DNA from 3 places in the Terribacillus sp. AE2B 122 genome. Region 2 is predicted to be linked to each of the others. Evidence: riboswitches for the same ligand, from Rfam matches in the RefSeq annotation. Region 2 holds a riboswitch; each other region holds the start of a gene.
The links. A riboswitch is a leader RNA that binds a small molecule or an ion and turns the genes downstream of it on or off. The one in region 2 is predicted to bind cyclic di-GMP.
Positions count from the first base shown of each region.

Region 1: linked by a shared signal. The riboswitch ahead of AE2B122_RS01245 (competence type IV pilus major pilin ComGC) and the one ahead of AE2B122_RS13460 (HD-GYP domain-containing protein) in region 2 are both predicted to bind cyclic di-GMP.
Region 3: linked by a shared signal. The riboswitch ahead of AE2B122_RS16700 (hypothetical protein) and the one ahead of AE2B122_RS13460 (HD-GYP domain-containing protein) in region 2 are both predicted to bind cyclic di-GMP.

Region 1 is NZ_LR700942.1:244,006-254,418, forward strand. It holds gene AE2B122_RS01200 (folylpolyglutamate synthase/dihydrofolate synthase family protein) at 1-117, shown strand, start outside; gene AE2B122_RS01205 (sensor domain-containing diguanylate cyclase) at 172-1,911, shown strand; gene AE2B122_RS01210 (YceI family protein) at 2,019-2,546, shown strand; gene AE2B122_RS01215 (prepilin-type N-terminal cleavage/methylation domain-containing protein) at 2,587-3,999, opposite strand; gene AE2B122_RS01220 (type II secretion system protein) at 4,040-4,483, shown strand; gene AE2B122_RS01225 (hypothetical protein) at 4,470-4,871, shown strand; gene AE2B122_RS01230 (GspE/PulE family protein) at 5,009-6,631, shown strand; gene AE2B122_RS01235 (type IV pilus twitching motility protein PilT) at 6,643-7,683, shown strand; gene AE2B122_RS01240 (type II secretion system F family protein) at 7,684-8,889, shown strand; cyclic di-GMP riboswitch class II at 8,975-9,057, shown strand; gene AE2B122_RS01245 (competence type IV pilus major pilin ComGC) at 9,112-9,519, shown strand; gene AE2B122_RS01250 (A24 family peptidase) at 9,590-10,345, shown strand; gene pilM (type IV pilus biogenesis protein PilM) at 10,359-10,413, shown strand, end outside.
Region 2 is NZ_LR700946.1:207,394-217,806, forward strand. It holds gene AE2B122_RS13440 (lamin tail domain-containing protein) at 1-1,267, opposite strand, end outside; gene AE2B122_RS13445 (LysR family transcriptional regulator) at 1,425-2,309, opposite strand; gene AE2B122_RS13450 (sulfite exporter TauE/SafE family protein) at 2,416-3,186, shown strand; gene AE2B122_RS13455 (PrkA family serine protein kinase) at 3,225-5,120, opposite strand; gene AE2B122_RS13460 (HD-GYP domain-containing protein) at 5,219-6,241, opposite strand; cyclic di-GMP riboswitch class I at 6,300-6,385, opposite strand; partial or broken gene AE2B122_RS19375 (helix-turn-helix domain-containing protein) at 6,463-6,678, opposite strand; gene trmL (tRNA (uridine(34)/cytosine(34)/5-carboxymethylaminomethyluridine(34)-2'-O)-methyltransferase TrmL) at 6,824-7,297, opposite strand; gene AE2B122_RS13475 (amidase domain-containing protein) at 7,353-8,204, opposite strand; gene nfsA (oxygen-insensitive NADPH nitroreductase) at 8,450-9,199, shown strand; gene AE2B122_RS19425 (methyl-accepting chemotaxis protein) at 9,226-10,050, opposite strand; gene queG (tRNA epoxyqueuosine(34) reductase QueG) at 10,230-10,413, opposite strand, start outside.
Region 3 is NZ_LR700949.1:84,200-94,612, reverse strand. It holds gene AE2B122_RS16745 (alpha-glucosidase/alpha-galactosidase) at 1-317, opposite strand, end outside; gene AE2B122_RS16740 (tetratricopeptide repeat protein) at 686-1,738, shown strand; gene AE2B122_RS16735 (hypothetical protein) at 1,754-1,894, shown strand; gene AE2B122_RS19395 (hypothetical protein) at 2,013-2,147, shown strand; gene AE2B122_RS16730 (MFS transporter) at 2,203-3,435, opposite strand; gene AE2B122_RS16725 (hypothetical protein) at 3,616-4,110, shown strand; gene AE2B122_RS19540 (HAD hydrolase-like protein) at 4,037-4,303, shown strand; gene AE2B122_RS16715 (pyridoxal-dependent decarboxylase) at 4,645-6,279, opposite strand; gene AE2B122_RS16710 (methyl-accepting chemotaxis protein) at 6,575-7,699, opposite strand; gene AE2B122_RS16705 (hypothetical protein) at 7,744-8,454, opposite strand; gene AE2B122_RS16700 (hypothetical protein) at 8,497-8,865, opposite strand; cyclic di-GMP riboswitch class I at 8,972-9,058, opposite strand; gene AE2B122_RS16695 (hypothetical protein) at 10,105-10,275, opposite strand.

The sequences.
Region 1 (10,413 bases), on a different contig from region 2:
TGGGTTAAGCAGCTCTATAAAGACTACAAAACAGACACTGTCTATTTTGTAACAGGTTCCCTGCATTTAATCTACCAAGTCAGAAAGTATATTGTTCAAAATAGAAAAATGTGGTAGTTTAAATTATCTGAATCTTTATATGTGTACGGATGATAGGAAGGAAGAAGCTAGATGGTGAACAGCAGCAAGAAACGATTTATCTGGGCAGCTTGGGCTATCATTTGGCCAGCTTCCCTTTTTCTTATCTATCAACAGACAAATTTGGACAATTTTAAATGGCTTGATTTAGGTGCATTTACCGCACTGGCTGTCATTGTGGCTCTATTTCCGATCATGGTCAACCAAATTCCTGTCTTTTTCCTGAATGGTATCACGCTTGTCATTTATTTAAATTTCGGTTTGTTTGTAGAGATGATCATTACGACAATCAGTGTCACGATCGTGCTCCTGCAAGTGCGCATGACGAAACAAGACCTGTTTCGCATTCCGTTGAATTATGTGATGTTTTTCCTGATGAGTGTCTCGGCAGCGGGAGTATACAGGTTATTCGACTTTCCGGTAACTGCTGCACAAGCGTTGGATACACCAATGCATATAATTGGTATCCTGGCATACTCCATGACACTGTTCATGATGAATCATATCCTTATTACACTGACCAGAAGATATATTTACGGCAAAAGAGATAAGTTCTTTGAACGCAGCTTTTTCTGGGAATTCATGACGACTATCTATATCCTGCCAGCAGCGCTGCTTCTGCATATACTTTATCATGAAATTGGTGCAGTGGCTGTCGTGTTTATTGGATTTTCAATTGTCAGCACATCTTATATATTGAAGCTTTATTATCGAAGCAGAAGCATGAACGAGCACCTTCGTCTTGTAAGTGAGATTGGACATGAATTGACAGCCCAGTTGAATGTTAAAGAAACATTGGATTTATTTATGGAAAGAATCGTATCACTCGTGCCAGCGGATTTAGCTTATTTATATGATGTGACAGATGGCAAGGAACTGAAATTGATTCGGCTGTATGATCCGAAAGAGCGTTCCATTTACAAGCAGGGTGATCGGAAGAAAAAAGGAGAAGGTGTGTCCGGTTTCGTTTGGAAGAAAGGTGCAGGGGTCCGCTATGGAAAACGAAAACAATGGGAAAAGAAGTGGAATCTGACAGCTCCACATAGTGAAAGCCTTATGTGTTTGCCGATTGAACGGGATAACCAAGTCGTCGGTATCCTCGTCCTTTTATCTGAACAAAGGAACATTTATGAGAAATATCAATTCATGCTGATAGAGTTACTGGCCAATTTCATGGCAGTAAGTCTGCTCAACGCGCAGCATTACGAACAGACAAAGCAGATCAGTGAGCATTGTGCATTAACAGGCTTATATAATTATCGTTACTTTGATGATGCACTTAAGGGACTATTTCAGGAGCGTGCACCTGAAAATCCTGTGTCGTTGATTATGATGGATCTGGATCATTTCAAGCAAGTGAACGACACGTATGGACATGAAGCAGGTAACGATGTGTTGCGAGAGGTGGCTGCAAGATTGAGCCGGAAGATAGTGGATGAGGATGTGGTTCTAGCTCGGTACGGCGGAGAAGAATTTGCAGTCATCCTACCAAATTGCGGTTCTGCTCGAGCTGCAAAAGTGGCTGATACATTATGGCGCAGCATTTCTGCACAACCTTTCCATACAAAAAATACATTAGATTTCGATCAGAACGTCTTATTAAAAATGACAGTCAGTGTCGGGGTCGCATCTTATCCGGAGAACAGTGAAGATGAATTGGAATTGGTCCGGCATGCCGATCGTGCTATGTACGTCGGTGCCAAACAGAAAGGTCGGAATCGAGTAAGCATATACCACGAACTGAATCAAAAAACTGAAAACATTCCTTCGTAAAAGGAATGTTTTTTTTATAAAGTAATGCTTGACGTAACGAAGTAATTAATATATAGTTACTTACGTAAAGTAACTTAATAAAGAAATACCACTGAGGAGGAACAAACATGGCAGTTTTGAAATTAGATAAAGCACACAGCAGTATTTCATTTACGGTAAAACATATGATGGTATCTAAAGCTAAGGGGAAATTCGAAGACTTCGACGTACAATTCAGCGGAGACTTGAATGATTTGAATAGCGCTTCCATCACAGCAACAATTCAAGCAGCTACAATCAACACAGGCAATGCAGACCGTGACGGCCACCTGCAATCCGGAGACTTCTTCGACGCAGCGAACCATCCTGCCATGACATTCAAAAGCAAATCCGTGAAGAAATTATCCGATGATGAATTCGAAATCACTGGAGACTTCACAATTAAAGACGTAACTAACGAAGAAACATTCAAAGTAGAATACAACGGCACTTCCAAAAACCCAATGGACGGCAGCACAATCGCCGGCTTCGAAGTAGAAGGCAAAATCAACCGTGAAGCATACGGCCTGACTTACAACGCAGCACTTGAAACAGGCGGCGTATTGATCGGTAAAGACGTTAAGTTCACTGCTGACTTTGAGTTTGTAGTAGAGTAAGAAGGATATAGGAAAGACCTATCCCTTGGGGATAGGTCTTTTATTTTTGGCATTTTTGGTTGTTTGGGAGGATTTTAATACCACTTGCCTTGTTTAGCTTGTTAATAGTTATTTTGCCTTTTGAGCAAATGATGCCAGCTCCGTTATCAGAAGAGACAGTACCTTTTATGTCAATATCACCGTCTGAATAAAGTATTGAGCCTTCTTGGACTAAAAGGTTACCATTGATTACAATGTTCTTTTTTGAGTAGATGGAAGAACTGCCTTTTACCTCAACACCGCCTTTTATAGTGGTGCTGCCGCCCACCTCTATTTTTGCACTATTTTCAAGTTTGACATTTCCTCCAATATTCATATCTTTTACAGTAGATAAGTTAGCAAGTTTAAACAAATTTAGATTATTAGATACATTTAATGAGCCTCCAGATTTATAAATGCTAAAATTATGAAAATCCATTGAACCATTATATGTTGAGTTACCACCTGTACAAATAGTAGTATTTGAATAAAACCCACCGCTACCTACTTCCAAATTTGTATGTACCAACAATAAGGTATTTTCGTCTAACCTAAGTAAATTATTTACCTTGAGTGCATAGGTATCCAATGAGGCATATGATAGCAATTTTAAATCTTTATTTACGATTGTGCTCTGATCAACGTTGACATCCGCTGTGTTCTGTAGATCCATAGACCCTTTAGCGGACAAATCTTTGGTGACTTTGAAGTAATCTTTAAAGATAGATATATTGTTGTTTGAAAATGTAGTATTACCATTTACTATATTGTATGTTCCTTGATTCCATGAAGCGTATTGAGATTGAGAATAATTTAAATCACCATCATACATACTTACTGAATCGTTTTTCTTTTCTTTATCGAATCCTTTCTCGGTATCCACTATTTTACAGTACCCTATTTGAGAGTCACCATCTGGTTCTTCAATAGGTTCTTGAAGGTTAATTGTTAGTTGTTCAGTTGGAATTTTCGAGAATGCGGTGTCTACTGTATAAGAATCTGAACCAAAAGACTCACTTTCGTCTCTGCTTATAGTAAAATTTACTTGCAAAGTCTGCTTATCTGATTGAGAATTAAAGCAATCGGGCCTATTGCTATCCGATCCTACATAAGAAAATTGAAGATTAAGAAGTTCGTTTTGATCTGTTAAATCTAGCTTAATTTCATTTTCTGCTGACTTAAGCTTGTAGTTTTTATCGTTTCGATTATTTTGCTCTTCTTCTAAGCACATACCATCCAATGTTCCATTTTCATATGCAGTACGCAAAACCTGTGTTACATATGTAGCATCATTTCGCAAACTATTCGTTGCTTCTGCATTTGCACTATTATGCATCGATTGAACTACTAAGGATACTGCGGCTATTGTTACGATGCTAAATAAAAGCAATCCGCCAAGCAGCTCAATGAGTGTGAATCCTTTTTCGTTTGACATACTACAACACTCCTGAAGATTAATAGTAGAGGTGAGACTTTTGAAAGTATCCATACAAAGAGAGAAAGGCTTTACTTTGATTGAAATACTTGTAAGCTTAACTATTCTTTCAATCGTTATTATTGCATTCGTTCCAATCTTCACCCAGGCAGCCATACACAACAAAATCAATGGAAACATGCTGAAAACCAATGAAGCTGCCCATGTGGTTGCATCTGAATACGAGAATCTATCTGACTTTCAAGAAAAAATCACGCGGCTGCCAATCTGTAGTGAATCTTCTAGTTCAAACAGTATCCATCTAGGAAACAAGACAATAGGTGACACAAACTATGATACAAGAGTTGAATTATGTAAGTACGAAACTAGTGGCGTAAAAAATCTTGTACAAGCAGTCTTTATCACACTAGCAAACGATAATCCAGAACAAGAAGGTGAAGCAAGAAAATTCCTACTAGAGGTGAGCACCAATGCACAAAATTAAAGATGAGGAAAAAGGCGCTGCTTTAGTAATGGTCCTCTGGATCATCGTTCTCTTAGTATTGTTAGGTACTATATTGTCTGCTCAATTGCTGACCACGACCAAACAAATGAAAAGGCAAGAAGAATCCGCAATAGAGACAGATATCTTAAATATGGCAACTATTTATGTGAGTACATATATGAAACAGAATGGTGGGACGGATGGTGTTAAGGAAGAAGAATTATCTACCTTAGTCAATAATGTGCCAGGTTCAATTAATATTGATGGCTATGAAGTTACACTTACCCCAGTGCTCCAACTAGATCAAAATCAAATAGAGCTCACTGTGAGTATGAAGATAAATGAAATTGAGAGCAGCAATATAAAATATATTCCAATCTCCAAGTAGTTCCAAAGTTCCATTATATTTCCTGAATACGCTACTTTGGTATTGCTTTTAGATTTAATCTAAGACTATATTAATAGTAATCTATTGACAAGAGACATAAATGATTTTTGTAAAAACTTAAGATAGGAAGTGGAAGCATGGCGAAAAAGAAGAAGCTGGGGGAATTGCTCAAACGAGCAGGTCTTGTTACAGAAGAACAGATTGCCGAGGCAATCAAGGAACAAAGGCCGGGTCAGAAGTTAGGGGACTTACTGCTTGAAAAAGGATACATAACAGAACAGCAGTTAATAGAAGTACTGGAATTTCAGCTTGGCATCCCACATGTTTCGCTTTTCCGCTATCCCTTCCAATTTGACTTAGTTAAGCTTCTGCCAATTCAGTTTGCTAGAAAACATATCGTCATTCCTTTAAGCAGGGAGAATAATATTTTAACTGTTGCAATGCACGATCCAATGGACTACTACGCTATTGATGATATGGAAATGTATACCGGATTTTCAATTAAGCCTGTCATTGCAGCAAAAGCAGATATCTTGGAAGCTATCACAAATGTATACAAAGAGGCTGAATCGGGGGAATCCCGTTCAGATGCCGCAGCTGAAACAGCACCTGCTATACGGATTGTGGAACAGCTTATCAGTTCTGGTGTGCAGTTAAAGGCAAGTGATATACATATGGATCCATATGAAACAGAAGTACAGGTACGCTATCGAATTGATGGTGATCTTCGTCGTGAAAGAACGTTACCCAAGTCCATTCAGGCAGCTGTTGTTGCGCGTGTGAAAATTTTAGCTAATATGAACATCACTGAAACCCGTCTTCCACAAGATGGACGGATAAAGCTAAAAATGGAGAACGCGCACGTTGATCTCCGTATCAGTGTACTACCGACTGTTTTTGGTGAAAAGGTGGTTATTCGTATTCTTGACTTAAGCAATGTAATTAAAGGATTGGATGAACTTGATTTTAGTGATAAAAATTATGAGAAGTACTGTCGTCTGATTGAGCAGCCGTCGGGATTGATTTTATTTACTGGCCCAACCGGATCTGGTAAATCTTCAGGGCTATACGCTTCTATAAATCATTTAAATAGAGAGCAGTTTAATATTATTACAGTCGAGGATCCTGTCGAATTTGAATTGCAGGGGGTAAACCAGATGCAAGTGAACCCAAGCATCGGACTTACCTTCGCAACAGGCTTACGTTCGATTCTTCGTCAAGATCCGAATATCATCATGGTCGGGGAGATTCGTGATAGTGAGACAGCGGAGATTGCGATTCGTGCTTCGCTTACTGGTCATCTTGTTTTTAGTACATTGCATACGAACAATGCGATAGCGTCTATTCCGCGCTTAATGGACATGAATATTGAACCGTATCTTGTTGTATCTTCGGTATCGGGAGTTATTGCTCAAAGACTTGTTAAACGGATTTGCCGAGATTGTAAGGAAGCTTATACACCAACGAATATAGAAATTGATTTACTGGAAAGACATGGACTGGAAACAGATACATTATATCGCGGCAAAGGCTGTAATAGTTGTAAGCAGACAGGCTATAAGGGGCGAATGGCAGTTCACGAACTGCTCGTTGTAGATGATAAAATACGAGAATTGCTTATTCAGCAGCGTTCTGTAGATGAAATTAAGCAAGCTGCAATCGAAAACGGTATGAAAATGTTGATGGATGATGGGATAGGGAAAGCTGTGCAAGGAATGACAACTGTAGAAGAAGTTCTACGGATTACGGTTGATAGTTAAGGAGAGGCAAGATGAAAGATACATTTGATCAATTATTGATGACAGCTATGGAAATGAAAGCTTCAGATATTCATTTAACAGTTGCAGTACCTCCAATATTCCGCGTCCATGGTGTATTAAGGAGGCATCAGGGAGATAACCTGAAACCTCAGGATACTGAAGAAATGGCAAAAGCCATTCTTAGTGATAAGTTATGGAATCGTTTTAAAGAAGTAGGTGAAGTGGACCTTTCTTATAGCATACCTGGCGTTTCCCGATTCCGTATAAATGCATATCATCAGCGAGGTTGTGTTTCGTTAGCAGTGCGGGTAGTTCCGACAAATGTACCGACTCTTGCTGATCTGGATTTGCCAGATGTGTTGAAAATGCTGTCTGGAAAACCACAAGGCTTGCTGTTAGTAACAGGGCCAACCGGAAGCGGAAAAAGCACCACTTTGGCCGCAATGATTCATCATATGAATACGAGTATGCAACGGCATATTATTACGCTTGAAGACCCTATTGAATACTTGCACAAACATAATCAATGTATTATTGACCAGCGAGAAGTCGGGCTGGATACTGATAACTTCGCTAATGGACTGCGTGCTTGTTTGCGCCAAGATCCAGACGTTATTCTGGTTGGAGAACTGCGAGACTTGGAGACAATTTCTACTGCTATCACTGCTGCTGAAACAGGTCATCTTGTATTGGCAACGTTACATACAAGTTCTGCTTCGCAAACGATCGATCGGATCATTGATGTATTTCCCGCTGAACAGCAGCCGCAAATTCGCATCCAACTGGCTAGCGTGCTGACAGCGGTATTATCACAGCGGCTTGTACGTCGGGCAGATGGCAAAGGACGGAAAGCCTTAACGGAATTACTCGTAAACACATCTGCTATTAAAAACTTGATCCGAAACGGTAAAATGCATCAAATACCAAGTATCATGCAAACGTCTCGTGATCAAGGCATGCATACGATGGACATGAGCATTCGTAAAATGATGGCCTCTGGAATCGTTACGATGGATCAAGTGGCACCATTCTTGGAAGAACGAGGTGTGTAGATGCTTTACTATCAATACAATGCCAGAGACATGTTCGGCAAACCTAAGCGCGGTAAAGTGCAAGCCGAAAATAAAACGGAAGCTATAGAAAAGCTCCAAGCGCAGCAATTGATTGTTTTTGAGCTACGCGAGTTAAACCGTACCTTGAATAAAGAATTGTCATTCGGTAAACGAGTGAAAAAGAAAGAGTTTATCATTTTCCTGCGTCAATTGTCCACGTTGATCGAGTCTGGGGTGCCGTTGGTAGAAGCGACTGCTTTGCTGCAGGAACAAACAAAAGACAAGTTCTTAAAAGAAACCCTTAAGTATGTGCGATCTGACCTCGTTGAAGGTGTTCGTTTCTCAGATGCTGTTGCAAAGCACCCTAAGATCTTTCCGGAGCTCTTTGTCAATATGATACGTGCTGGAGAAGCGAGTGGAGAACTGGATGATGTACTCAACAAGATGGCGGTTTATTATGAGAAGCAATATGACATGAGGCAGAAAGTAATCACAGCGATGAGTTATCCATTCTTTGTCGCTTTTGTTGCAGTGGGAATCTGCATCGCGCTTCTAGTTGTTGTCTTTCCTCAATTCACAGGTATGTTTGCAAGTATGGATACCGAACTGCCAGCATATACACAATTTGTTCTTAGCTTATCGGAAGGAATGCAAAAATACTGGTATTTAGGATTTTTGTGCTTGCTGCTTTTTGTTATCTTATACAGAATTATTGTATCCAAGCCGCAGGGGAAACTATTTATGGACACAGTAAAATTGAGGATTCCAGTACTAGGAAGCTTCTATCAAAAAGCCATACTAGCCCGAATGACAAGGACAATGAGTTCGCTTTTGGAAAGCTCAGTCCCAATTTTAGATACTTTACAGATTTCAAGTCGAATCTTGCAAAATAAAGTAATGGAGCAAGTAATACAAGACTGCTACGATACAATTGAAAAAGGTGACTCGCTTGCTGGACCAATGGAAGCACACTGGGCTTTTCCGCCCATGATCACACAAATGATTCGGGTAGGAGAAAAGTCTGGATCTCTTGACGATTTACTACATCGTGCAGCCGATTTTTACGAGCAAGAGCTCGATTATGCTGCTGAAAGATTAAAAGCAATGATTGAGCCAGTTCTTATTCTTATCTTATCTGCAATGGTAGGGAGCATCGTCACAGCTGTAGTAATCCCGATGTTTTCCATGTATGAGAATATACAGTAATAAAGAACTAAAAAAATGACAAAATAAGTGTAAATATTTCATTTGGTGGGTAGATTTTCTATTAGTATTTGATATAATTTTACTAGATTGATAGGAAGCGACGATGAAATAACCTTATGTGGGCACTTGGTTATTTTGGAGCTAGTAGTGCAACCGGCCATATTGATCCATTTTGTTTCCACATGGCCGGAAACGACTACATACCAAAAGGAGTGTCCAAGAATGAGAAAGTTTTTGAGTAAGAAACTGAGGTCGGAGAAAGGTTTTACACTTGTTGAGTTACTTGCAGTTATTGTTATCTTAGGTATTTTGGCAGCAATTGCGATTCCTTCTATTTTAAATTTAATAGGTGATAGCCAAGCTAAAGGTTATAATTCTACAGCTCAACAAATGATTGAAGCTACTCGTTTGGCAGAAGCTCAGTCTGAAACTGGTGCAAAATTAGGTAATAGCATAACTTTAAAAGCGCTAATCGATGGGGATTACATTAGTGTTCCTGAAGCACCAAATGACGGAAAATATGATACTGCGAAAAGTAAGGTTACAATTGAGGGTGGACAAATGACTGCTGAAGTGTGGCTAGAAGGTGGTTCTGAAGCTGTAGGTACTGCTGGAGCTAGCGCTGAATAATTATATATAGTTGGTGAAAATCTCTCATTTTTGAGAGATTTTCGTCTTTACATAAGTAAGGAGTTCTGATATGACAAATTTTCTACTAATATATTTTATTATTTTAGGCGCCGTCCTCGGATCATTCTACAACGTCGTCGGAATGCGTGTCCCAGTAAAGAAAATGTTCCAATCCGAACGGTCTTACTGTCCAAACTGCCAGAAGCAAATAAAAGCATATGACCTAATTCCAGTAATCTCTTACATAGTGCTCCGAGGAAAATGCCGTAAATGTAAACAAAAGATTTCTCCGCTCTATCCTTTCACTGAGCTAGCGACTGGTCTACTGTTCGGATATAGCTTTTATATGATCGGACTGCAGTGGGAACTGGTTACAGCATTTTTATTAGTATCAATGGCTGCGATTTTATTTGTAACAGATATGCGGTTCATGCTCATTCCGAATAAGATCTTAATCTTCTTCCTTCCTCTATTCATCATTCTCCGTATCATCACTCCATTGGATCCCTGGTGGGACTCAATTATTGGAGCTGCTGTAGCGTTTGTCCTGCTTTTCCTCGTCATTCTATTCAGCCGGGGAGGTATGGGTGGCGGAGATTTGAAGTTATTTGTTGTGCTTGGTGTTGTATTGGGCTGGAAGGGTGTGTTACTCACTTTCTTCCTATCTTCTATTATAGGAGCTGTTATAAGTCTAGTCCTCCTATCTGCGAAGATACTCAAAAGGAAACAGGCTATACCATTTGGTCCGTATATTTTGTTAGGCGCATTGATCACTTATTTTCACGGTGACGCAATGATTAGCTGGTACATTAATTCATTCTTTTAAATGAGGGAAGAGCATGTTTAAGAAGCAAAGCAAACAAGTGTACATCATCATACAGGAAACGGTTTTGC
Region 2 (10,413 bases):
TGTAATCCTTTAAATCCATCGATTGATCAGAGTTGTTATAAACTTCGATGAACTCATACGCGTCAGCACCGCTGATATTATCACTATCTGGAACTATTTCCGTGATAAGGACCGGCGGCTGTGTCTGCGGATCAGGCTCGGTAATTGCTACCTGTATGCTTTGAAGCCCATTGTCAGGAAAACGCAGCTGCGTATCTCCGCTAACCACATCAATGCTGTATTGGAAAGACGGGCTCCATAGCACTTCTTTTGGAACGACAGCTTCCCAATTGCCATCACCTTTGTCTGTCATGTCCACCTTTTGTTCGCTCATACCAGGAGCAGTAACATATGTGAGGATTGCCGAATCTGCATTCCCGTTTTCAATAGCTGCACGAATGGTAAGGTCCTCGCTGCTATCAGCATTGATGATGGCCTCGTGAACGAGTGCAGGCTGCTCAAGTTGTTCCTCTTGGGCTGGCTCATCTGTTTCTGCTGTTTTTTCCTGTTCACCTTTTTCGGACTGCTCTTTATTCTCTTCAACTGGCTGCTCCTCGTCTGCAACATCAGCTTGTTCTTCTTGGTCCTGATTTTCTGTCTCTGACTCAGACGCTGAATCCGACTCTTGTTCGTCTACAGCAGGTGCTTCCTTCACATCGTCCCCTGGGGTCTCCTGCTGCGAGTCTTCCGCTGATTTCTCTTGTTCAGTTTGCTCTATCTTTTCGGACCCTGGTGACGGCGCTGCCAGAATGGTTGGTGTTTTTTGATCATTTGCAAAGTGGATACTTTCTGCCTGTTCCACGTCTTGGAAGTGGAAAACAGAAACGGAGGTCTGCTCAGTCGTTGTATCAGTGATGGAAAGCTGTTGTTCATCATCTTGGAATATGTAAGGTTCTGTTACGTTGGTGAATGCTGCATCTGTCAATTCAGTTCCGAAATGACTATTAAAAGTTTCTACTGTGGTCTCATTGTTCAAAGCAAGCACTGCATATCCGCCTGCTGGGATTTGCTCCTCTTGCTCTTGGATTACAAGCTTTTCTTTCTGGTCAGTTTTGTATGTGATTCCGATGTCCTTCCAGGATTTCGCTTCCTCTGTTCCATTATGTATTTCAATAAAAGATAAACCATCAGCACCTTGTTTCTCGCTGCCATAGACTTCTGTAATAGAAACCTTGTCTTCCCGAAGCTTTTCCTCTGCATTTACGACTGGAATGGATGCAGGTACAACTGTCTGCATGAGCAGCAAACATGCGCTGAGACCAGCAGCCATTCGATATGAACGCTTCATATAGCTCCCCCTATCTTTTATCGGGATTGTCCTCCCGCATTAATTCTAGAATTTATGTATTAAGAACCAATAAAGAGATTGTAAATTGTTGTCATAATACTTCGACAAAATATCCTAAAGTATTAACCAGAAAAAAATAAAGCAACATAAAGCCGCTTTATTCTCCAAATTTTGTTGAGTAAGTGACAAGCTGTTCAATAAAATGATCACTGGCTGGAGAGCGTACACTGCCTTCCCGCCAAGCTACACCAATTTGCCTTTCTGTCGGTTCGATAAGAGGAATACTCCTGACATGGGACATTTGAAGTGTTTCCAAGGATGGAAGCAGAGCAATGCCCTGTCCCGCCGCGACAAATCCCAGAATTGTCATCATATCCTCACTTTCGAACGCTACTTTCGGTTCCAGTCCATATTTTTCGACTATCTGTTCAAACATTACCCGGGCACTATAGCCTGGGCGAATAAGCAGGAAGGGCTCTTCTTCTATCTGATGTAATGCCAGCTGCTCTTCATTTGCAAGCGGATGTGTATCTGATACATATACATAAAGCTGATCTGTCCACAGCTTTCGCCAAGTTAGGCCTTCCACCCCCTGATCCATATTACAGATACATAAATCAAGCTTACCTTCTCTTAACTGATTGATTAGCTCTTCTGTCGAGCCTTGGTTCAGGGAGAACTCGACGGAAGGATAAATCTCCTTGTACTGTTTTAACAGTCGGGGTATATGCTGCAGTCCTTGCGACCTCATAAATCCAAGTGTTATTTCCCCATACTGTGGATCCTTCATCTTCCGTATGTGTTTTTCTGCCTTCTCCATTTCCTCTAATATTTTGACGGCATGTGTATAGAAAGCATCCCCGTAACTGCTCCGAACAATTCCTCGTCCCCTTTTCTCAAAAAGCGGCACTCCCAGCTGCTCTTCCAGCTTCTGAATCGAACGGCTCAAGGCAGGCTGAGAGATAGCCAGAGCCTTTGCTGCCTGAAGATAATGCTCTCGCTCCGCTACTTCCTTAAAATAAACTAACTGTTGCCACTCCATAAGCTCACCCATACCTTTTCTGCATCTTTTATATGTTATTTATGCATTATACAATACCATTTCATTATGGTTAACTAAAAGTACAACAAGAAATGAGGGAATTATTATGGCTATTGAAATTATCCTTATTATGATTGCCGCCGGTCTTATCGTCGGCTTTGTCGGGGCTGGAGGATCTGGTTTCATCATCAGCATTCTGACAGTGCTGTTCGGTTTCCCCATTCACGTGGCATTAGGCACTGCTCTGGCATCCATGCTATTCTCCTCGTTTTCGGGTGCAGTCAGCCACTACCGCGAAGGAAACGTGACATTACGGGCCGGTTTAATCATTGGAATCTTTGGAGCGGTTGGCGCTTTCATCAGTTCCCATTTTTCCGGATTCATCCCAGAAGATATCTTAAATTATCTTACGGCTGGTATGCTTGTCCTATCTGGGGTAGTTCTTTGCATTCGTCTTCTGCTGATGGGCAAGCCTTCAGACAAAGGGACTACAATTAGTGCATTCATCTACCAAAACAAAGTTATCTATTTTATTTCAGCTGCACTGCTCGGCATCTTAACCGGGGCACTATCCGGATTGTTCGGGATCGGTTCCGCTCCATTCATCCAAATCGGACTGCTTATCTTGCTCGGACTGTCTGCGCAGCAATCTGCAGGTACGACAATGATGATTATCATTCCAATCGCCTTGGCTGGCGGAGTCGGCTATGCACAGCTCGGCTTCCTTGATATCAAATTACTTCTCGAAGTAGTTGCAGGAACGATGATTGGTTCTTATATTGGAGCGAAATTCACAAAACGCGTTCGCCCTGTTTACTTGAAGACAGCGATGGTACTGCTTCCGATATTTGCAGGATTTTTACTATTATCTGCCTAAACACATAAATAAGCCGCCGGGATCCCGGCGGCTTATTTTTATCTGTTCAACAAACTTCCTACATAGCGGAGCAGGTCGTTTGCCGATGTGGAGTTATAATCATATTCATCAATCAATGTTGCGACTACTTCATTCATTTTCTTTAACTGCTGCTCATCTGGAGTTTTGATGGACGTTGTGATTTTCACTACATCCTTCAGATCAGAAAATAGCTTTTTCTGGATTGCTTCCCGCAGCCGTTCATGAGATTGATAATCGAACTTCTTCCCTTTACGTGCATACGCCGAGATTCGGATAAGGATCTCTTCACGGAAAGCCTTCTTCGCATTCTCCGAAATCCCAATTTGCTCCTCAATGGAACGCATAAGCTTTTCATCAGAAGGCATTTCATCCCCTGTTAATGGATCATGCAGCTTTGTCTTATTGCAATAAGCTTCGACATTATCTAGATAATTATCCATCAACGTTTTAGCAGATTCTTCATAAGCATAGACGAATGCTTTCTGCACTTCCTTCTTCGCGATTTCATCATATTCTTTCCTTGCTACAGCGATGTAGTTCAAATAGCGCTCCCGGTCTTCCTTCGAAATGGATGCATGACTGCTAAGGCCATCCTTTAAAGAACGGAGTACGTCCAATGCATTAATGGAACGCATTTCTTTTTTAATGATCGTACTGGAAATTCGGTTGATTACATAGCGCGGATCAATTCCGCTCATTCCTTCATCGCTGTGTTCTTTTTTAAGTTCTTGGATATCTGCGTCACTGAAGCCTTCCAGCTGCCTCCCATTATAGAGATGCATCTTCTTCAGCAAACTGATGCCGCCTTGGTTCGATTCTTTCAATCTCGTAAGAATGGTGAACATCGCTGCAATCTTCAGTGTATGCGGAGCGATATGGACATCTTTGATATCGCTTTCCGATATCATTTTTTGATAGATTTTTTCTTCTTCATCAACCTTAAGATTATAAGGAACCGGCATGACGATCATCCGGGAATGCAATGCTTCATTCTTCTTATTCGAAATGAATGAACGATACTCTGATTCGTTCGTATGTGCCACGATCAATTCATCCGCACTGATTAAGGCAAAGCGGCCGGCTTTGAAATTACCTTCCTGCGTCAAGGAAAGCAGATGCCAAAGAAACTTCTCATCACATTTCAGCATTTCCTGAAATTCCATCAGTCCACGATTGGCTTTATTAAGCTCCCCATCAAAGCGATAAGCCCTCGGATCCGATTCTGATCCATATTCCGCGATGGTGGAGAAATCGATGGAACCCGTCAGATCTGCAATATCCTGCGATTTAGGATCAGAAGGGCTGAACGTACCAATTCCTGATCGTTTATCTTCGGAAAAGAAAATCCGTTCAACAACAACATCCTCGATTCTTCCATCATACTCTTCTTCCAAGCGCATTACGTTTAATGGAGAGAGATTCCCCTCAATCCGGATTCCATACTCATCTTCGAAATCCTTGCGAAGATGTGCCGGAATCAGATGAAGCGGATCCTCATGCATTGGGCAGCCTTTTATGGCATAAACTGCCCCTTCATCTGTCAGTGTATATTCCTCCAGCCCTCGTTTGAGCAAACTGACAAGCGTGGATTTCCCTCCACTTACTGGTCCCATGAGCAGAAGAATTCGTTTGCGTACATCCAGTCTCCGAGCAGCCGGATGGAAGTATTCTTCCACTAGCTTTTCAAGCGGTTCTTCCAAACCGAATAACGAGTCCTTGAAGAAGCTATAGTTTTTTACTCCATCTTCTTCTTCAATGCCTTTATGCTTGATCATGTTATATACACGGGAATGTGCAGACTGAGCAAGATAAGGCCGGTCTTTCAACAAACGCAGATAATCAGCGAGCGTTCCTTCCCAGTGGAGCTTCTCTTGTTCCTGGCGATACTGCTGTACCTTATCCAATATATTCATCATTCATTAACCTCCCAGGCATTGTTAAACAAAAGGCGATTACCTTAATGTATGCCCAGGGTTTGGCTATAATGCCAGCAAATCCATTTCACGTCTGCTTACGGCTTCTGCTTCCATCCAATTTCCATGTATGATTCGTTCGTATATTTATCCAGCATGACATCATCAAGCTGAAGTGTTTTTTTATCATTAGGGAAAATATGCATCAGCTGCGCCAGCTTCTTCACGATCTTCTTCGGATATGCTTCCGACATCTCCAGCATCAGCTGAATAGCTTCTGTTGCTGGCAATACTTCCCGATAAGTACGGGAAAGTGTCAAAGCTGAAAACGTATCGACCACAGCTAAAATCTGCAGATCCATCCCTAGTTCTGGTAAATAAGCGCCATCTGGATAGCCTTTACGATTCAGCCGTTCGTGATGACTTCGCGCATAACGACCTAGTAAAGGCTCACCTGTCTGGTGCAGGAGTGTCTCTCCTTTGACCGTATGCGTTTGTACAATTTCATATTCCTCTTTTGTCAGTGTAGATGTTTTATCGAGGATTTCGCGAGGAATTTCAAGCTTTCCGATATCGTGGAATAGATACCCTGTTGCACAAAGATCCAACTGGACGACATTCATATGGTAAGCGAGCATTGTACCGATTACAAAAACATCTAAAGAATGAATAAAAGCATAGGGATCTCTTTGCTCAAGCATATGCCAAAGACTGCTCCTCCCCATTGTCTTCAGGCTTTTGATGTACAAATCCTTCAAGAAACGAATGCTTTCTTCCTCATAAAGTAGTTTTCCATAGCGGTACTCAAAAGCGATATAAGACAAATTTGTGTAAAAATGCTTTTCCATACTCCGCTTATATGTTGCTTGATGATCAGTTTCTTTCTCCAGCAGCTGCTGAATCATCTGCTGGAGGCGATCTGTCTTGCTAAATAGATCAGTAGTTTCCTCTTCCTCGGTTTCAACGACGACCGAAGGCACTCTGTTATGCTTCAGCTGTTCCAGTAAAGCTGCAGTGACGACTGTCCCTTTATTTAATTTTGTCTTGTCTGCCAGGACAATATCACTGCCCAAATAATCACCTAGTAGTATGTCTTGGATGCGTTTACGTTTTAAAATCAATTTCATTCTCCTTTTTCAAAAAAAGCTGCCATGTCTGGCAGCCTGAGAATCCCTCTTCGTTCGCACCTGGCTGGCATAGAATCTCATCCCTTAGCCCCTCAAGTTTTGCGTAACTGCCTTTCAACAGTGCTGCCGTATATGTATGTAATTGTTTCCTGGTTGTGTTTTGCTTCCGAATCAAGCAGCTGATGATAGTCCTCTTTTGCCGGCAGCAGCTCACACATTTCCACATCTAGCGCTATCGCCAATTTACTGATGCCAACAAAAGAAATATTCCGCTTCCCGTTTTCAATATCGGAGTAGTACGATCGATTAAAACCCGCCATGCCAGCCAATTCTTCCTGTGTCAGCATCTGTTTTTTTCTCAGATAACGAAGCTTATCTCCAAATGCCCGAAGCAATAGCGTGTAATCTCTCATATTATTCATGCACTCCATTATACCTTGCCACACCAGCAAATCCACCGGATATAAGTTACATTAGTATAATGCTACCAAATAAAACTGGTGAAAGTACTATTTTTGTCCCATTTTATGCATGTCTAAACAACTATAAAAAAATAAACTGCACACTAGGTGCAGTTTAGGATAACCCATCGAAGCGCTGCTGACGAAGAGCTTCATAAATAATAATTGCTGCCGTATTCGATAGATTTAAAGATCGGACTTTATCTGTCATATGAATACGAAGACATTGCTCCTCTTTCCCTACAAGCAAATCTTTCGGAATGCCAGTCGACTCTCGACCAAAAACGAATAGCAGATCTTGATCTGTATTGCTGAAATCATAATCTGAATAATGCTTGGTACCGAAGTTCTCTATATAATAAAAGACACCTTCCGGAAATTTTTCATATAACTCTTCTATACTATCGTAGTAATGAATATCCACGTCATGCCAATAGTCCAATCCTGATCTTCTCAGCATTTTGTCATCCGTCGAGAAACCAAGCGGACGAATTAGATGCAAAGCCGTATCAGTCGCAAGGCAGGTACGTGCAATATTACCTGTATTAGCTGGGATTTCGGGTTGGAATAGTACGATATGTCTTGGCATATACTTTCACCTCTGCTTTTCAACTTTCAACCTTACCAGTATAGCACAGCAGAGATCATAGCCCAATCTGGAAAAATTTATACACAACGTTCTCTGTATAAGCCGGAGAGTCAACGTAAGCCCAATGACGCATTCTGCTGTTGGCAGTATGGGCATTGACCAACGGCTCACCCTGTGCGTTCCGGGCTACCACTATCGTATTGTGATTATAGTTCCCATCACCCTCAAAATCATAGCAAATCACATCGCCAGGCCTCAGCAGCCTCGCATCCGCTACTTCCTTACCGCGTAAGCCTTGTGTCGATCCGCTCAAATACCACCGCAAGGCATTAGCTACTGTGAAACTATAGCTCCAGTTTTCACCATTGAACCACCACCCTGAATTCCTGTCTGGTTCCCCTCGCATTGGCGCCCCGCCTGCCCGTAAGCACTGGGAGACATAATTTGTGCAATCGACTTCAAATTTCTTGTAAGCAGGATTATAATCATTCCACCATCGTTCGGCATACTGAACAGCTGCCCGTCTATCATAGGTGAATTGCCGGTCAAAATCCTGATCGTTGCTCTCAAAGACGACAAGCCCTTGTACATGAGGCTGGACAGCGTCCTCAACTCGCTCATCATGAATGATTTGTCCATCTCGCATACGAGCTCTATGCGTATGCACTTCTTCTTCATGATACGTTGCATGCTGCTTATGCACGAGAAAAGTTGCGCACAAGCGATAGGTAATGATGTCTTCCTCCCCTTCGTGTTCCTCGCTCAGAATTATTCCTTCTCCTCGAATCTGTGCAACCTTCGCCCCGTCTTTTTCATGAAAAACAATCCGGTTGACGAGCCAATTCTCATCCTTCTTCCCATCAACTCTCTGCATCCAATAATCTGCCAGCTGTTCACTCTTCCCCATCTCTATCCCTCCTGTTCTTTCTTCGATATGACATGGCATATCCTCGTAGGAGGAGCAAGCCTCCTACGACGAATACAGATAAAACAGTCATGAATGTCTCCATGCTCCCACCTCACTTGTATGTATGTAGAATCATGACAGTATATGCTTCATCAGCTTGTCTCATTCTATTAATGAAAGCGCAAACATTTTTAGTTACAAATTTGACAATTTTGTGTATCCTTATAAAAAAGGGGGAGAATACGATGTCTGATGTTTTGCAAACTATCCTTAGCCACAAATCAGTAAGATCATTTACTTCCGAGCGCCTTACAGAGGAACAGATCAAGGAACTCGTTTCCGCTGCTCAAGCAGCATCCACGTCGAGCTTCCTCCAGGCGTACTCCATCATCGGTGTTAGCGATCCTTTGGTGAAAAAAGAGCTTAGCACTTATGCAGGCAGCCAGGAATATGTCGTGAACAATGGCCACTTCTTTGTTTTTTGTGCTGATTTCTACCGCCATAAGGAAATGGCAAGCAATCTGCGGGCAGACATTTCTGAAACAATTCAAGGAACAGAAGCTTTGCTGATCGGTACAATTGATGCTTCGCTCGCTGCTCAAAATCTTGCCATTGCAGCAGAATCGATGGGGCTGGGCATTTGTTACATAGGCGGTCTTCGAAATAATCTGGCCGGTGTTTCTGCAAGCCTTGGCGTACCTGCTCAAGTATTACCGCTGTTCGGGATTGCTGTTGGCTATCCCGAAAAAGTGAATGAAAAGAAACCGCGGCTGCCGTTCGGAAGTGTTTATCATGAAAACAGATATAACGTGGATAAAGGTTTGCTGAATGCTCAGTTGGAGGAATATGACCGTACCATCCAGTCATATTATGTGGATCGGATTGAAAACAGTCGGAAGACAACCTGGACCGAGCAGGCTACAGATAATCTTCGCATCCCGAAACGTGTTTATATGAGGGATTTTATAACGCAAAAGGGTTGGGCAAAGCATTAAAATAGGGCCGCTGCAGCGGCCCTATTTTATGAAGATGTTACTGATTTAAAGAATGATTCCATATCTTCGCCTAAAAGATGCAATTGATCGATAAGCCGGCTGAAGTTATTTACTAGATCTGCTTGCTCACCGGATGCATTCCTAATTTGCTCCACACTTCCGGATAGAGCAGTAATATTATTTTTAATATTCTCTAGAGAGACGCTCATACTTTTCGTAACATCCGTCGTTTGGGAAGACAGTTTCCTGACCTCACTTGCAACAACAGCAAATCCTGCACCAGCTTTTCCAGCTCGAGCTGCTTCAATTGATGCATTCAAACCTAGGATGTTGGTCTGCTGCTGAATTTGGCAAATCTCACTTATTGATCCAACTGTTGTTTCTGTCAGAAGCATGGATTCCTGTGACTGGGCTGCGATTTCCTCGCTGGAGGCCGCAAGTTCTTCTGAATGGGCTGAAACAGTGTGCAATTTATCCTGGAGGCCGTCAATTATTTGACGCAGGTTCCCAATGTACCCTTCCATTTTTTCTTGCGCATCCAGAGGGACCGCAATTGCGAAAGCTCCAACTACCTCTTTATTGTCGTTTCGAATTGGAAAGGACTTCGCATGCAGAGGAATACCATATACTTCCCGCGGCAATAAAACCGAACCATATCGTCCCGCTAATGCGGCTTCTAAGTTTTTATCTCCGACTGGTATAGGGCTTCCCACATGAATCCCAAAATCGACCTTTGTAGTAGGCAGATAACTCAAGAACTTTTCTCTATCTGTAATTCCAATCATCGTATCGGTACCGATTATTTTTTGCAGATCTTCTGCCGACTCGACTAGGTTATGTAATAATTCCATTATGATCCCTTCGTTTCTTGTACACTTATTTAATAGAAAAAGGACAAAAGTTTTAGGTATTTCATACCACTTAAATCACAAAAAAATATCCTTGTATTCCATCTCATTACTTATACCCAGTCTTTTAAACAGCTAAACTATAAGAAATAAAAAAAGGAGCATTTAATTTATGCCCCTTTTCAGTGTGATTCTGCATATTCCTCTTCGAACTGTAGTCCTTTACGCATTTCTTCAAGTACTTGATCGTCCTGCTCTTTGTCCATCGCTTTCCTTACTGCATCGAAACCTTCCGGTAACCCAATCTTACCAATGGCCCAAGCGGCTGTCCCACGAATAACAGGTCTTGGATCTTGCTCCATCAGC
Region 3 (10,413 bases), on a different contig from region 2:
CGAAGCCCATACTTCTTCGGAATCTCAAAATCGATTACAGTACTTGGCTTATAGCCTCCAACCTGAATCGCATTAATAACATAACTCGCATCCTTTAATGCTTCTTTGCGATTTTTTGTATATGCCTTGATGGTGACATCTGCCTGCAACGTAAACTTCAAGGCATTTAATAACAGCTCCGACTCCTCTAACCGCTCCTCATTGATATCGAATAAGGCAAATTCAAATCCCTGCAGTGCAGGAGTTAACATGCAGTCTCCCAATACATTCTTTGTGAAAATTGTACTTCCTGCTCCGATAAACGTAATTTTTTTCATCTGCCAGCCTCCTGGATAATCCAAAGATTGCAATTTAATATCGTTGCTTTATTCGATATTACAGCGCTCACAAGATAAGAGGCAATGGTAAATAAAATCGAAAAAAGGGTAAAATATTGCTTTCTATATTTCTTAATAATTTTCACAATCTTTGCTCTGGGATCTGTAGTAGATCCATTTATCTTTAGATTTGAAAAACGATACAATCCTACCTATGTCTTAAAAGAATCATATGTACTATCTCAGGAAACCTACTAGATTATATCGGTTTTAAATGAACTACACAGTGTAAATAATTCCCAATACACAAATCGACAATACTTGGTAAAATTAAACTGTAATCTATTAAATTTAAGGAGCCTTGCACTATGGGTCGAAATAGTACCGAACTTATCGACATTGCAGCTCGCTTGGAAAACTGGTCTGTCAGCATTCGACTTGATAAGAAAGAAGCTGCTGCTAGTATCCATAAAGAACTGCAACGCCACATCGACGAATACAATCATGAATCAAAGCTTTCGTACTTCCTATTGGAAAGCCGACATTACATCATTCAGAATGACTTGATGAAAAGTATTGCCTCTTTAGAACAAGCAAAAGATCTCTTTGACTACTTCTCCGACACCCACCGTTATCACCTTCATTTAGCAGAAGCTATGATTTTTTATGAAGAAGAGCATTATCAGGAAGCACTGGATAGTTTCGAAAAAGCCGAAAAATATCTCCATAAACTGAGTGACCCTGTAGATGTTGGCGAGTTTCATTTTCGTAAGGCCATGGCGTATTTCTTCTTAGAAATTATTGCTCTATCAGTCGTACATACAGAAAAAGCCATTCAATCATTTAAACCACATCAACCATTTCATTTTTTACTAGCTCGTTCGGAAATGTTACAAGGATTAAATTTTATAGAGCTTGCTAATTATGATTTAGCAGAAGAATATCTTCATAATGCTCTAACGCATGCTAGAAAAACTGAAGAACATGCTTTAACTTCATACATTAATCATAATCTAGGCGGGCTTTATGCGAGAAGAGGTTTACCAGCTGCAGCAATTCGTTATTTGAAGGAAGCCTACAAAAATAAACAGCAGCGCACACAATTAAAAGTCTTATTTTTGTTAGCAGATTGCTACTGGAAGACTAATCAACGTTCCAAAGCTACTAAAGCATATAACGAAGGATTCCAAGCTAGCATTGAGGAAGATAATATGAAAATGAAGTGGGAATTCGCTATGCTGCATAAAAAATATGAAGATAGATTAAATTTTGAAAGCGTATGGCAAGAAGGCATAGACTACTTTCACAGAATCAACGATAATTACAATGTAAGACATTATACAAAAGAATTAGCTGACTATTATTCTTCCAAGAAGAACTATGAACTTGCAAATCGTTACTATGCACTTGCTCTACAATAAAAAGGAGGGCTTTTTATGAAAAAAGTAACTTTTACTTTGATTCTGGCTATCACAATTATTGTAAGTGGATTAACAGGATATGCTGACCATGGCTCTACCGCAAGTAACAAAAATGATCCAGGTGGCGGCGGTTTTTCTATCATCTTAGATAAATAATCATAATATAGATCACCCACCGATCATCGTAAAAAGACAAGCACTATACTTCCAAGTAAATCTAGAAAATTGCCGTACGATACTTTTATCTTGCTCTACATTAAAAGGAGGGCTTTTTATGAAAAAAGTAGTTTTCACTTTGTTTCTAGCTGTTACGGTTATTGTAAGTGGAATTGCAGGATATGCAGAACACTCTGATACCGCTGAAAAACAAGGGGATCCCGGTGGTGCTGGTTTATCCATTAGATTTTAAACAAAAAAAGAAGATCACATGTTGATCTTCTTTTTTTGTACATATTTACTGTTCCCTAGATTCTCTCTCTATCCTTTCCTTGTGTACCAACAGATATTTTTTGATTCTTACCTGCAATCGTCCCTAAAAAGGCAATACATAAGGCGGCGATCATAAGAATAATGAGCGGGACCAACCATCCATTCGTCTTTTCAGCGATAGTACCAAGCAGAAGCGGCCCCATGGCAGCAACCAAGTAGCCGACCGATTGCGCCATACTTGATAGCTGGGAAGATTCCGTAATAGAATTAGTCCGTAGAACAAAGAACATCATGGCTAAGCTGAATGCTGTTCCTGCACCAACCCCCGTTAGTACAAGCGGTGCGATGATCAGCTGAGAGGAAATAAACGTAACTCCCACTAAACCAAAGAAAAATAATAGGCCGGCAATACAGCCAAGCAGCCGCTGGTTTTTCATTCTGCCCGCAATGATAGGTGCAATGAATGTCGTAGGGATAAGCCCTAGCTGATAAATGGCAATGAGCCAACCTGCTTCACTTTCATCGAACCCTTTGGACATTAGTATATCTGGCAGCCACGTAAACAGGCTGTACGGTATGAAGGATTGCAAACCCATAAAGAGCGTTACTGCCCATGCAATCTTAGATTTGAAAATCCCCCAAGAGGCCTTGTTCTCTACTTTCACAAATACTTTCTTTTCCGAACGTGCTGCCGGTAATCGAAGCAATAAGATAACTATTGCTATTAAGGAGAGGATACTCCATATTTGCATCGCATTCCGCCAGCCAAAGCTAGGTACAGATGCTATCGGCACGGAAATACCTGAAGCAAGCGCTCCGAAAATGTTCATCGAAACGGAATATATGCCTGTCATCAGCCCGATTTGATAAGGAAAACTAGACTTAATCAAACCAGGCATCAGCACATTACCAAAAGCTATCGCCATTCCGAGCAAAATCGTACCGAATAACAATAGCGGAAGACCGCTCAAAGCCCGAATAAAAATACCTACAGTCAGCATGAACATTGCAGCTAACAGCGTTAACTCCATGCCAAACTTACTCGATATCTTAGGTACTAATGATGAAAAAACACCAAAAGCAAGCAGCGGTAATGTATTTACCAGACCAACCATGGAGTTGGAAACGTCCAGTTCTTCCCGGAAGAATGGTATAAGCGGCCCAACGGAAGTAAGCGGTGAACGCAAGGTAGCAGCAATGAAAAGAATTGCTAGTATCAATAAAAATGTATAATAACGTTTTTGCGTATTTGTATTAGATCTGTTCACATAAAATATCCTTCCTAAGTTAGATGCAATAATTCATCATAACAAATAATTTAAACTGGAAGAAGAAGTTTATTCAACAGTTAATAATTATTATGAATATCGCGTCTCCCTATAGGCATTCGCACAGTCCCTTAGGCAATGACCTACATATCGTACATGGAAAACAATGGAGGTATGTATATGACCAATTTTTATTCCTTCCATGGAACTGTAACGATGATTAGTGATTTCCAGGGGAATGGCCGAGCGGATGGCTGTTTTAAATTCTTTACTGTCGAAAACGATACAGGATCAATAGTGAACTTTGTTGTATCACCTACTACTTACTTCGTTGATCATGCAATGGTATCCCTAGGTGATCGTGTAACTGGCTATTATGATGGAGATGCACCTGCGATTCTTATTTATCCTCCCCAGTTCCCAGCACTTGTTATGGTGAAGGAAAACCAGAATCAAAATGTGAAAGTTAGTTTCTTTAATAATCAGCTGGTTAGCAGTGATGGACAATTGCAGCTGAATATATCACAGTTTACACCGCTAGTATTAACGAATGGGCAAGCTTTTACTGGTGACCTTGGGAACCGGGATTTGATTGTTGTATATGGACCCACAACAAAAAGCATCCCAGCTCAAGCTACTCCTTATTGGGTCATTGTTTTGTGTAAGAGTTTATAATGCAGTTGATGAGGTGATCGGTAAACCATCAGCTTATTGCATTCAAAAAATCCAGGAACACTTATATGTTTCAAAGGAAAAATGCTTAATCATTGGCGACCGGTTAGAAACGGATATCTTGATGGGCAAAAGCTATAACGTACCTACCTGCCTCGTCTTGACTGGTATATCTGCCTGCACTATGTTTAAATAACGAAAATAGAACCAAATTATATAATACAGAATTTATTAGAGCTGTTTGAAGATGTTGTACCGTCAGTGATGCGATTAATAGTAGAAGCTTGGTTTGGGATAAGGACGATTGAATTTAACAATTTTAAATACACCTATAACATATTCCGATAAAAAAACATCAAACCTTAGTGTATCAAGGTTTGATGTTTTTTTGAGAAATGATATTACATCATGTAAGGTAAGGACTGCTGCCAGCTGTTTCTTCTGACTTGTCAGCTACTTCATAGTACATGCTAATATAAAGATTCCCTCTCCTATAAACCAGGAGAAATAGTTAGAGAGTGGAACAGAATCTTACAATTATACTTTTACTACTGTCGTCTTCATAAATAATTCTAAGTGTTCTTTTAAGAATCCAACATAACGGTCGACTTCTTCTATTGTCGAGTATGGCGAGATTGCAAAAAATTTATGAGCATATATGGATATTCGATCGTTTGAGTTTGCTGCTTCCACGAGACACTGCTTTTTTGTAAATCCAAAGTAGACGGTATCTCGTTCGGTTCCAATCATCTCTGCAAACTCGTCATTAAATTGATTAATTTCCGTCATTTCTTCTATAGTTAGCAGTCCATTCAATTCACCATTCCATTTATTCTTCTCGGGATAAAAACGGAATGTTGTAATAGGAGAAACCTCATTCGTGATTGCCACATTCGGAAATTCCCTTTTTAGTGTCTCTCTAAATGCAATATTAACATGAATATAATTGGCTAAAAGCTTTTGATAGCCTTCGATTCCAAATGCTAGTAAAGATGCATAAATCGCCAAAGCACTTCCCATTCGCGAGCATTCGAGTGTGTAGCCTGTATGATAACTACCATAACCGCGATTCCCAACATACGGCGTTTCTACTGCATCTAAATCAACATTCTTAAGATACTCTTTGTTTTTGATTAAAAATAAACTTGTGATATATGGCGTTTGTCCAAGCTTATGGAAATCAAAGACCATACTATCTGCAAGCTTTATATTTTTAAATTTTTGTTGATAGGATTTCAATACCTCAATAACGTTGTCTGTAAATTGCAAAGTATTGCTTTCAAAGCTGTAATTATTAAAGAAAGTATACATGCCCCCCATAGCAGAGTCTGCATGGATATAGATTGGATCTATGCCATATGTGCGTTCCATTTCTACCGCTATATGCTTAATCCCCTTAATGTCATCAACCCCAAATGTATCAGTAGTTCCCATTGTGGCAAGGACATAAAGCGGAACACCGCCTTTTGCAATAATATGCTCCATTTTTTCTTTTAGATCTTCTAGATTGATTGAATGATCAGCATTAACTTTCACTCGAATCATGTTTTCTATGCCAATCCCAGTTGCTTCTACAGATTTAAGCAGACTGTAGTGTGATAGCTCTGAACAGAAACAATAGAGATTTTGCGGTACACCATTTTGATTAGAGAACGGCTCGTAACGGGCAATGGCAAGACGTAAAGAGTTAAAGACAGCCCCTTGTCCTCCCCATGTTGTATATCCTGCGCTGATGCTTTCATCGTATCCGATAAGTTTGGATAGCATTGCAGCTACTTCGACTTCTGCTTTTGCTGCTGCTGGTCCCTCCACATCCCATAGATTATTACCATTAACTAGAACCATCACCAGATTACCAAGGATACTAGCAATATTGGGAAGGGGAGCTGCATTGGCTACATAGTTTCGATTGACGAACCGGTGCCCTTCTACTAATTTTAGAAGCTCCTGAACCACTTCCTCCATCGACACTCCTGTATTCGGAACAGACGCCTTTTGAATAACGCGATTATAGTAATCCTCTGTGTACTCAGGCATTTCTCCTAGCGTTAGTTTGTTAGGATCTTTTAATTCATCTATTTTTGTTAAAATCGACTTGAAAAAGGACAATAATTCCTCTCTTTGAAGGTCATTCCCGTCCATACTAGGATATAATTTTTGAATTTCATTCATTGTTTTACCTCCTAATGTCTAAATAATTATAGAAATTACTGATTGAGATTTTATGTTTTAGGTAGATAAAAGGGGAATGTTAGCTATAAGAATAAATTAAGACAAGCGCAAGTAATTTTCTCATAAGAAAAAGATCCCCTCCTTTGTAAACAGATCAGAATGCTCTCTTTATTTTTAAATCTGTTCACTAAAAGGGGATCATCCCATATTAGAAAAATTATGGAGAAGCCTTATATTTTTATTCTGTAAGGCGAATATTGTCAAACTGCTACCTTGACCTTTTATTCTGGCATTTCTAACTCGCTTTTACTTCCTCTGCTTTGACATCATCATTCTCTTTTAGTAGTTCGCCTACTACGTTTTTGTGGTCTATAAGATTCCTTGCTTTCTCAACCAGGTTTTGTATCGTATGAAGTTCCTCATCATTAATCTCAATTAGTTCCTCAAACATCTCCACCGATTCTCGTGAGATAGATGCAATCTCAACAATTGTTGTCATGATCTGGTGTGAAGCAGTAGATAATTCTTCTGTGTTTGCAGAAGAGTTCTCGTTGTTTTCAGCAATAATTTTTGTAGTAGATAGTATCTTTTCGAACATATTTCCAACCTCTAAAATGTCTGCATTCGTATCTTTAAATTCTTCGGTCCCCTGGTTCATTGACTTAACCACTATAGCTGTTTCTTCTTGTATATTTTTCACGATATGTGATACTTCTGAAGTAGATTGGCGAGTTTGTTCTGCTAATTTTCTTACCTCATCTGCAACAACAGCAAATCCTTTACCATTTTCGCCTGCTCGAGCAGCTTCTATCGCAGCATTCAGCGCCAGCAGATTAATTTGTTCAGAGATCTCTGTAATCACCTTAACAATACTGCTGATTTCATAAGATTTTTCTCCAAGTTTGTTTATTGCATTAGAGGTTGTATTTACTGTTTGATTAAATTGATCCATCTTTACCAAGGAATCTTTTAATTTCTCATTTCCTTGCTGCGTTAATTCTAGCGTAGTATTGGATTGTTCTGAAATCTGATTAGATCTAACTGATAAATTTTCTATCGCTTGTGTCATTTCTTCCATGGAGGCAGCACTTTCTTCTGTGGCTACTAATTGTTTCTCTAATCCTCTGCCTACTTCGTCAATTGCTGCTCTGACAATATCAGCTTGTTCAGAAGCATATTCACCTGTTTCCGCAAGATTTATGCCTTTTTCATTCACATCTTTTGATAACGATAGTAGTTTCTTTTCTATATGGCTGAAGTTCTCAAGCCGCTGCTCATTCCCAGCGCTATTCAAAATAATTTCATCGCCACTGCCTGAAGTGTTAAATTGTGCACGACGTTTCAGTGCAACATATTGGTAAGCAAAATAACCTAAAGCTATCAATAGAATGACTATTATTCCTATCAAGTAAAATTCCATGATAAATTAAACTCCTACTTTCTGTTTCAATCAGAATTATATTTTTATAGTTCTCTTATAATAATGTATGTTCCATCAGCTACATTCGCAGGAATGGCTTGCAGTTTGCTATTGTCTTTATACATATGAACAATATGATTACCTTCGATATCTTGGTATTTTTTCATGTTGTGATATTTTTCCATCACACGAATCGATTTAGGGTTTGTCGCTTCGCCCACTACTGCCTTCAGCCCCTGCGTCGCTGCTTTTGTAATCAATCTATTTCCTAATTGCTTAATTACTTCATGACGCTCTTGTTCAGCTATCACGCCCAACATAAATAGGTGCAACATATCCCCATTGGAAATATCTTTTCCGCTACGTCTTTTATAGTCTTCGATAAAGCGTTTATCTACGTCTTCCAGTACGTGAAGAATAACATTCATATCATAGAAAGAACCTTCGAATACATCCTCTCCGATAATTTCGGGTGCATTGGTATCACCGGCAAGTACACCTACAACATGATTATCAGTGTCTAGAGCGACTGCACAATATCCTTGGTCTACAGTTGAATCCAAATAATCCTTGGTAAAAGCATAGAAATCTTCATACGCTATACTTAATTGTCCAACCATCGGTTCCTGAACCCATTTCCCTGCAACATCAACACCAATAAATGTACGGGCAAGACATTCGGCAGCTTTTTGAATCATTTCTGTTTGATTCTTTGTTAAAATTTCATATGTATACAATTCTTGAGTTGCTTGCATGTTTTACTCTCCCTTTTAACTGCAAATTTGGCGAACCGGATGTTACATAGAATGATTTACTTTATCCATAAACCTTCCAGTGAATTCAATTCTTTCAAGGGCATTCCTAATTTGCACTTGAGCAATTTTAGAAGAAGGTTTTATTACAATTGTATCTTTAAAACCTAAAGTAGAATAGAATTGCATTGTTTGTTCCAACTGCGGTACAACCTTCGAAGGTACAGGTGTTTGATGAGTTCCATCGACAACAAAAGTATAATCTTTTCTAGATACTTTATTGATCGTATCCTGCAAATCGACCATATATCCTTCTGCATCTTCCTCCCTCATTAATCCATGCACCTGGACATGTACTTCTTTGGAATTTTCATCAATCGCCATCTTATACTTCTTTTTATCTACTACTATCATTTCGTTCGCTCCTTTTTCTATAGCCTGATAAAACTATTATTACCGCTTAAGTGTGAAAAAAAGCTATCCTAATATAGACAAGGATAGCCAATGATATAATTTCATACTTGGCAACCCGACTATCATCATCCATACGGATATTAGACTCGTAGCTTTGCGTCCCTATCTTTCGATAAGTTTGCCTAATAATTTTGATTTATAGTTCTAAATACACTCCACCACAACTTCACGTTCCCTTTTGCATTATAAATTACTCATATTTTCTTGTCTAATTATAACTACCTCTCTGGTTTATAGGTATATTAATTCACCAACCACCATTTTAAGGGTGATGTCGCAGGTCTAATTTACTATACATTAAAACCACCTACCTTCCTTATATCGGTCAACTACAGACAATTTAAATAGAAATTGTTAAATGTTTAAAGATGTTCACGATATAGTATCGTTCCAGCTAGTTCAAAAGAATAGGTGAGTCCTCATACAAACATTTAATCAAAATTCCAAATATGGAAGGCTGTTATAAATTCTAGTTGAATATAAATCAGGATCATTAATGAATTTTGCTGTATCACCTACCTTAAAAGCATCCCAGCAAACCCTTCCTTATTGGGTTAAAAAAGCGTGAAGTCTCTTGAACGAGATTTCACGCTTTTTTTTGGTTATAATATCTTCATTTACTACTTTCTTATTTCAACTGCTATCCGTAAGTTCGAGATAATTCCAAGAAGCACTATGAACGAACAAACCAACTTTTCAAAGGATGTTCCTAACAGTTGTTGGATAAAACCAACTGCACACAGCACAACAAGAAACCAACATATAATGGTTATGGCTCTATTGAATCTTCCTACTCTGTTTTCAGCAGCAAAAAAAGTAAAAAGTCCTCCTATAATACAAATAATAATACTGATGATAGATAGTTGGAATTGAGTTGCGAACGAATCAGATCGTCCACCATTCACCCATGTATATGGGAGAATGCCGCTAATAACCAAAATATGAATTAAGATTGTGAAAGAGTAAAAACAAATCCCTAATAATACCGCTGTTTTCATACTTACGTACCTAGTAGTGTTAAACAAGAAATCACCTCTGTTTCGCGCTTAGCCTCTTGTTATATAGGCTAGTAACTACGTATATGTTTACTTTCTACACTCATACCTTTTTTCACTTCTATGCTCCCAATGTAAGAATAAAAAAGGCGTCCCATGATGGAACGCCTTTTGACACTACATATTATTCAGATTGATCTGTATCTTCTTCTGTATCATCAGTATCTTGATCTTGATCCTGTTCTTGTTCCTCAATTTGCTCATCATCAGCTGGATCTTCATCATCATTGTTATTACATGCCGCCAACGTAAGTACTGATACCATTCCCAATGCTACCATCCATTTTTTAAGCATTGAAGCCTCTCCCTTTTAAGAAATTAAGGTACATAAGTAAGATACCAGAAGCCTGTTAAGGACAGGTCAATTATTTGTAAACAGGCTGTTAATGCGAACGATCATTATTGACGTTAATCGACATGAAAGAGGCAGTTA